2 regions of the Streptomyces sp. NPDC001568 genome follow, and region 2 is predicted to be linked to the other one. Evidence: riboswitches for the same ligand, from Rfam matches in the RefSeq annotation. Region 2 holds a riboswitch; the other holds the start of a gene.
The links. A riboswitch is a leader RNA that binds a small molecule or an ion and turns the genes downstream of it on or off. The one in region 2 is predicted to bind glycine.

Region 1 (3,899 bases), on a different contig from region 2:
CCCGAGCGCCGCCCCGAGCACCTGCTCCAACTCGTTCGCCGGCCAGCCGCTGCCCTGCATGTACCCCTGCCCTCCGTGTGGCGCCGATGTGCTGCCGAGGCTATCGGCTGCGGACGGGCCCGGTCGGAGTCAGCCGTGGAAGGCGATGGAGGTCACGGCGGCGGCCGAGCGGCGGTCGAGCAGCGTCGCCGAGGCGCAGCCCGCGGGCGGCCGTCCGGCCTCGGCCTCGCGGAGCAGCCGGCGGACGGCGCCGCGGTGGCGCGCGAAGGCGTACGCGGACACCCGACGCCCCCGCGCCGCCTGCCCGGAGAGCGCCTCCTCGGCGGTGGTGTCCAGCAGCAACAGGTGCAGCGAGCGGCCCCGGCGGCGGGCGACGGCGGCGAGCAGGCCCCGTACCCAGCTCTGCGTGCCGCAGTCGTGCACCACTACGGAATCGCCGGAGCTGAGCTTGCGCCACAGCCCCCAGTAGTGGGCGACGCGGACGAGCGGCCGGTACGCGGCGTAGGGCAGCGCGGCCGGCATCCGGCGCTCCCAGCGCTCGCGGGCGTCCTGGGAGTCGATGCCGCCGCCTTCGGTGGCGCGCTTGATCAGGGTGCTCTTGCCGCCGCCGGGCAGCCCGGACACCACGACGATGTCCCCCGCCGACCAGCCGAGCCGGTGCGGGCCGCGCGCGGCGGATCCGCGCAGGTCACGGACCGGGCCGACGCCCTCCGCGTGGATCCGCGGATCCACGCCCGCGCCCCGCTGGGTCGGGACCCCGTCCAGCCCGTCGAGCCCGTCGAGCCCGTCGATGGGTCCCGTTGTGGTGACCACTCCGAACCTCCACACAGCGTCTCCCCCCGAAACGGGGCCGCACGAGCCCCCTGCCCACTGAGTGTAAAGAGACGGTAATCCGGCGCGCCCGGTTCCGCTCTCCGCTTTCTTCCGGGCCCCGCCACCCGGTCCCCGACGTCCCGTGCAATGATGTGCGCCATCTGGACACCAACTGCATACCGGCCGCTTGAATCCGCGCGGGAGAGTCCCGGCAGGCCGCAAGGCCGTGCCCGGGCGCCGAAGGAGCAAGTACCTCCCTTGAATCTCTCAGGCCCCGTACCGCGTGGATGAGGCAGATCTGAAAAGCGAGCCGCGACACGACCGTCCCGACGGTCGTCGGAGCGTGCTCCACCCAAGGTGCAAACCGTGGAGTTGACCCGTACGCGCGGGAACTCCCGGCGAACCTCTCAGGTTCCGATGACAGATGGGGAGGATCGTCCTCGTCATGTCATGCCCTGGGACCCGGGAGCCACACCCATGAGCACTGCCCCCCGCCTGACCGCGCTCGACGCGCTGCACCGCTCGCTCGGTGCGACCATGACCGATTTCGCGGGCTGGGACATGCCGCTGCGGTACGCCAGTGAGCGCGACGAGCACAACGCCGTGCGCACCCGCGCCGGCCTGTTCGACCTGTCCCACATGGGCGAGATCACCCTGACCGGCCCCGAGGCCGTCAAGGTGCTGGACTACGCGCTGGTCGGCAACATCTCGACCGTCGGTGTCGGCCGCGCCCGCTACACGCACATCTGTCGGGAGGACGGCGGGATCCTCGACGACCTGATCGTCTACCGCCTGGGCGAGACCGAGTTCATGGTCGTCGCCAACGCCTCCAACGCCCAGGTCGTGCTGGACGCGATCACCGAGCGCGCCGCCGGCTTCGACGCCGAGGTCCGTGACGACCGTGACGCGTACGCGCTGATCGCCGTCCAGGGCCCCGAGTCCCCCGGCATCCTGAAGTCCCTCACGGACGCCGACCTGGACGGGCTGAAGTACTACGCGGGCCTGCCGGGCACCGTCGCGGGCGTGCCCGCGCTGATCGCGCGTACGGGCTACACGGGCGAGGACGGCTTCGAGCTGTTCGTCTCCCCCGAGCACGCCGTGGCGCTGTGGCAGGCGCTCACCGAGGCGGGCGCGGGCGTCGGCCTGGTCCCGGCCGGCCTGTCCTGCCGCGACACGCTGCGCCTGGAAGCGGGCATGCCGCTGTACGGGCACGAGCTGACCACCTCCCTCACCCCGTTCGACGCGGGTCTGGGCCGGGTCGTGAAGTTCGAGAAGGAGGGCGACTTCGTCGGCCGCGCCGCGCTGGAGGCCGCCGCCGAGAAGGCCGCCACGAAGGCGCCGCGCAAGCTGGTCGGTCTGATCGCCGAGGGCCGCCGCGTCCCGCGCGCCGGCTTCCCCGTCGTCGCCGACGGCCGGGTCATCGGCGAGGTCACCTCGGGCGCCCCGTCCCCGACGCTGGGCAAGCCGATCGCGATGGCGTACGTCGACGCGGAGCACGCCGCACCGGGCACGTCCGGCGTGGGCGTCGACATTCGCGGTACGCATGAGCCGTACGAGGTCGTGGCCCTGCCGTTCTACAAGCGGCAGAAGTAGTCCCGCACACGGCGACGCGGCACGGACCGGCCGTACGGACACCCGTACGGTGGCGTCCCGTGCCGTCCCGTGGCGTCCCAGCATCCAAGACCGCTGTTCGTATCCACTCCCCCGCATCCAGGAGAATCAGGTCATGAGCAACCCCCAGCAGCTGCGTTACACCAAGGAGCACGAGTGGCTGTCGGACGCCGTGGACGGCGTCGCGACGGTCGGCATCACGGAGTTCGCGGCCAACGCGCTCGGTGACGTCGTCTACGCCCAGCTCCCCGAGGTCGGCGACACCGTCACCGAGGGCGAGACCTGTGGCGAGCTGGAGTCGACCAAGTCGGTCAGCGACCTGTACTCCCCCGTCTCCGGCGAGGTCGTCGAGGCCAACCAGGACGTCGTGGACGACCCGGCCCTCGTGAACACGGCCCCGTTCGAGGGTGGCTGGCTGTTCAAGGTGCGACTCTCGGACGAGCCCAAGGACGTGCTCTCGGCCGAGGAGTACGCCGCGCTCACCCACTCCGACAACTGACACCCCAGGGGATCTTGATGTCCGTACTGAACACGCCCCTCCACGAGCTCGACCCCGACGTCGCCGCCGCCGTCGACGCCGAACTCGTGCGCCAGCAGTCCACCCTGGAAATGATCGCGTCGGAGAACTTCGCTCCCGTCGCCGTCATGGAGGCCCAGGGCTCGGTCCTGACCAACAAGTACGCCGAGGGCTACCCCGGCCGCCGCTACTACGGCGGCTGCGAGCACGTCGACGTCGTCGAGCAGATCGCGATCGACCGGATCAAGGCGCTCTTCGGCGCCGAGGCCGCGAACGTGCAGCCGCACTCCGGTGCGCAGGCGAACGCCGCCGCGATGTTCGCGCTGCTGAAGCCGGGCGACACGATCATGGGCCTGAACCTGGCCCACGGCGGTCACCTGACCCACGGCATGAAGATCAACTTCTCCGGCAAGCTCTACAACGTGGTCCCGTACCACGTCGACGAGACCGGCGAGGTCGACATGGCCGAGGTCGAGCGCCTCGCCAAGGAGTCCAAGCCGCAGCTGATCGTCGCCGGCTGGTCCGCGTACCCGCGCCAGCTGGACTTCGCCGCCTTCCGCCGCATCGCGGACGAGGTCGGCGCGTACCTGATGGTCGACATGGCGCACTTCGCCGGTCTGGTCGCCGCGGGTCTGCACCCGAACCCGGTGCCGCACGCCCACGTCGTCACCACCACCACGCACAAGACCCTCGGCGGTCCGCGCGGCGGTGTCATCCTGTCGACGCAGGAGCTGGCCAAGAAGATCAACTCCGCGGTCTTCCCGGGCCAGCAGGGCGGCCCGCTGGAGCACGTGATCGCGGCCAAGGCCGTCTCCTTCAAGATCGCGGCCTCGGAGGACTTCAAGGAGCGCCAGGTGCGCACCCTGGAGGGCGCGCGCATCCTGGCCGCCCGCCTGGTCCAGGACGACGTCAAGGCCGTGGGCGTGGACGTCCTCACCGGCGGCACCGACGTGCACCT
Region 2 (3,899 bases):
TCGGTCGAGGACACCTTCGACGTGGACCTGCACGACCGGGTACGGATCCGCAACGAGGTGCAGCGGCTCGCCGACCGGTGCGTGGGCCGGCTGCGGGCCTCCGGCCACTCGGGCCGGACCATCGTCCTCAAGGTGCGGCGCTACGACTTCTCGACGCTGACCCGCTCCGAGACCCTGCGCGGCCCGACGGACGACCCGGCCGTGGTGCGGGAGGCGGCCGCGCGGCTGCTGGAGGGCGTGGACACCACGGGAGGAGTACGCCTCCTGGGGGTCGGGGTGACGGGCCTCGCGGACTACACGCAGGAGGACCTCTTCGCCCAGGTGCGCGCCGCCGAGGCGGACGGCGACCCGGGCGTCGCGCAGGAGAGCGGGACCGTTGCGCCGGATGGGGCGGAGCGGGTGGACGTGCCGTCCGGGGCCGGTGAGGTGGAGGCGCCTGGAGGGGCCGCAGGGGCCGTAGGGAGCGTGGAGGGTGGAGGAGCGCCCGGGGACCCGGGCGGGGGCGTGGTGCGGTACTGGGCGGCCGGGAGCGACGTACGGCATGCGGTGTACGGGCCCGGCTGGGTCCAGGGCAGTGGGGTCGGCCGGGTGACCGTACGGTTCGAGCGGCCCGGCTCCGCGCCGGGCCGGGCCCGTACCTTCCGGGTGGACGACCCCGAGCTGGAGCCGTCCGATCCGCTGCCCCTGGTGGGTCCGGCCGGGGGCGTGTCCGCCTAACCGGCCGGCCGGCCGGCGTCGCGGCGGCGCTTCTTGGCGGGTGGGGGCGGGGCGTGCTGGAACTCCGAGGGGAGGACCACGTCGAGGCCGTAGTGGTGGTAGAGCTGGAGCTCCTGCTCGGGGGAGAGGTGACGGCCGACCCCGAAATCGGGGGCGTCCCTGATGAGGGAACGTTCGAACGGCACGCGCAGGGTGTCGTCCACCACCTCGCTGGGCTCCAGGGGGACGAAGGCGTCCCGGCCGAAGAGGCCGGTCCGTACGGCGGCCCACTCCGGAACGCCCGTGGCGTCGTCGAGGTAGACCTCGTCCACGGTGCCGATCTTGGCGCCGTTCCGGTCGAATGCCTTGCGGCCGATCAGGCTGCGCGGATCGATGTCGGTCTGCACGGTCCCTCCACTGGGTCGCAACTCCATCCGTAATCACTACAAAAGTGCATATCCGCAGACGGGGCCACTCGAGGGAGGGTCCAGATCCTCGCTGGTAGGCTGGGTGACGGCTGTTGACCCTGTGCGGGAGAGTCCTCCGATTGAGTTCGACGGAGGCGCCGAAGGAGCAAATCCTCCCCGGAATCTCTCAGGCATACGTACCGCACGTGAAGAGGCCACTCTGGAAAGCAGGAGCGGTGCCGGGACGCAGTACCGGCTCCTCTCCTCACCGACGGTGAAAGCCGGACCCCGTGGGCGATCCCCTCGTGGCCCGGTGAAGCTCTCAGGTTGAGATGACAGAGGGGGAGGCCGTCCGGGTGCCCGCGCCGTGGTGCCCCTCGCAGGTCATACGACCAGGAGGCCTCCGTCATGACCGCCAACCGCATTCCGCTCTCCCAGCTGGAGCGAGGCATCCCCTTCGAGCAGCGCCACATCGGCCCGGACGCCGAGGCGCAGGCGAAGATGCTCGCCCAGGTGGGCTACGGCTCCCTGGACGAGCTCACCGCCGCCGCGGTACCGGATGTGATCAAGACCGCCGCGGCGCTGAACCTGCCCGAGGCACGGACCGAGGCGGAGGTGCTCGCCGAGCTCCGCTCGCTCGCCGACCGCAACCAGGTCCTCTCCTCGATGATCGGCCTCGGCTACTACGGCACCTTCACCCCGCCGGTCATCCTGCGCAACGTCATGGAGAACCCGGCCTGGTACACGGCGTACACGCCCTACCAGCCGGAGATCTCGCAGGGCCGGCTGGAAGCCCTGCTGAACTTCCAGACCGTCGTCGCCGACCTGACCGGTCTGCCGACCTCCGGCGCCTCCCTCCTCGACGAGGGCACCGCCGCCGCCGAGGCCATGTCGCTGGCCCGCCGTGTCGGCAAGGTCAAGGGCGGTGTCTTCCTGATCGACGCCGACGCGCTGCCGCAGACCATCGCGGTGATCGAGACCCGCGCCGAGCCCACGGGCGTGGAGGTCGTCGTCGCCGACCTGTCGGACGGCATCCCCGCCGAGATCGCCGAGCGCGGCGTCTTCGGCGTGCTGCTCCAGTACCCCGGTGCCTCCGGCGCCGTACGGGAGATCAAGCCGGTCATCGACCAGGCGCACGAGCTCGGCGCCGTCGTCACCGTCTCCGCCGACCTGCTCGCCCTGACCCTGCTGACCTCCCCGGGCGAGCTGGGCGCGGACATCGCCGTCGGCACCACCCAGCGCTTCGGCGTCCCGATGGGCTTCGGCGGACCCCACGCCGGCTACATGGCCGTTCAGGCCAAGCACGCCCGCTCCCTGCCGGGCCGCCTCGTCGGCGTCTCCGTCGACGCGGACGGCAACAAGGCGTACCGGCTGGCGCTGCAGACCCGCGAGCAGCACATCCGCCGCGAGAAGGCCACCAGCAACATCTGTACCGCGCAGGTGCTGCTCGCCGTCATGGCCGGCATGTACGCCGTCTACCACGGCCCGGACGGGCTGCGGACGATCGCCCGCCGCACCCACCGCTACGCCGCCCTGCTCGCCGCGGGCCTGACGGCCGGCGGGGTCGAGGTCGTGCACGGCTCGTACTTCGACACGATCACCGCCCGCGTCCCCGGCAAGGCGGCCGAGGTCGTCGCGGCCGCCCGCGCCGCGGGCGTCAACCTCTTCCAGGTCGACGCCGACCTGGTCTCCGTCGCCTGTGACGAGACCACCCTGCGCGCCGACGTCGAGGCCGTCTGGGGCGCCTTCGGGGTCGCCGCCGACCTCGAGGCCCTGGACGCCACCACGGCCGAGACCCTGCCCGAGGCCCTGCAGCGCTCGGACGAGGTCCTCACCCACCCGGTGTTCCACCAGCACCGCTCCGAGACCGCGATGCTGCGCTACCTGCGCAAGCTGTCGGACAAGGACTACGCGCTGGACCGCGGCATGATCCCGCTGGGTTCCTGCACGATGAAGCTCAACGCGACGACCGAGATGGAGCCGGTGACCTGGCCCGAATTCGGCCAGCTGCACCCGTTCGCCCCGGTCGAGCAGGCGCAGGGGTACCTCACGCTCATCACCGAGCTGGAGGAACGTCTCTGCGAGGTGACCGGCTACGACAAGGTCTCCATCCAGCCGAACGCCGGCTCCCAGGGCGAGCTCGCCGGCCTGCTGGCCGTCCGCGCCTACCACCGGGCGAACGGCGACGAGCAGCGCACCATCTGCCTCATCCCGTCCTCCGCGCACGGCACCAACGCGGCGAGCGCCGTGATGGCCGGCATGAAGGTCGTCGTCGTCAAGACGGCGGACGACGGCGAGGTGGACGCGGCCGACCTGCGCGCCAAGATCGAGCAGTACCGCGACGAGCTCGCCGTGCTGATGATCACCTACCCGTCGACGCACGGTGTGTTCGAGGAGCACGTCGCCGACATCTGCGCCCAGGTGCACGAGGCCGGCGGCCAGGTGTACGTCGACGGCGCCAACCTGAACGCCCTGGTGGGCCTGGCCAAGCCGGGTCACTTCGGCGGCGACGTCTCGCACCTGAACCTGCACAAGACCTTCTGCATCCCGCACGGCGGCGGCGGCCCCGGCGTGGGCCCGGTCGGCGTCCGGGCGCACCTGGCCCCGTACCTGCCGAACCACCCGCTCCAGCCGACGGCCGGTCCGGAGACGGGCGTCGGCCCGATCTCGGCCGCGCCGTGGGGCTCGGCGGGCATCCTGCCGATCTCCTGGTCGTACGTACGCCTGATGGGTGGTGAGGGGCTCAAGCGCGCCACCCAGGTGGCGGTACTGGGCGCCAACTACATCGCCAAGCGT

Region 1: linked by a shared signal. The riboswitch ahead of gcvT (glycine cleavage system aminomethyltransferase GcvT) and the one ahead of gcvP (aminomethyl-transferring glycine dehydrogenase) in region 2 are both predicted to bind glycine.

Annotation. Positions count from the first base shown of each region.
Region 1 covers NZ_JBIAVF010000016.1:76,176-80,074, forward strand. Annotated here, with positions in the region: gene ACFY0I_RS27625 (enhanced serine sensitivity protein SseB) at 1-60, opposite strand, end outside; gene ACFY0I_RS27630 (AAA family ATPase) at 130-813, opposite strand; glycine riboswitch at 1,002-1,105, shown strand; gene gcvT (glycine cleavage system aminomethyltransferase GcvT) at 1,291-2,406, shown strand; gene gcvH (glycine cleavage system protein GcvH) at 2,540-2,923, shown strand; gene glyA (serine hydroxymethyltransferase) at 2,941-3,899, shown strand, end outside.
Region 2 covers NZ_JBIAVF010000017.1:209,976-213,874, reverse strand. Annotated here, with positions in the region: gene ACFY0I_RS29135 (DNA polymerase IV) at 1-717, shown strand, start outside; gene ACFY0I_RS29130 (PRC-barrel domain-containing protein) at 714-1,103, opposite strand; glycine riboswitch at 1,218-1,316, shown strand; gene gcvP (aminomethyl-transferring glycine dehydrogenase) at 1,512-3,899, shown strand, end outside.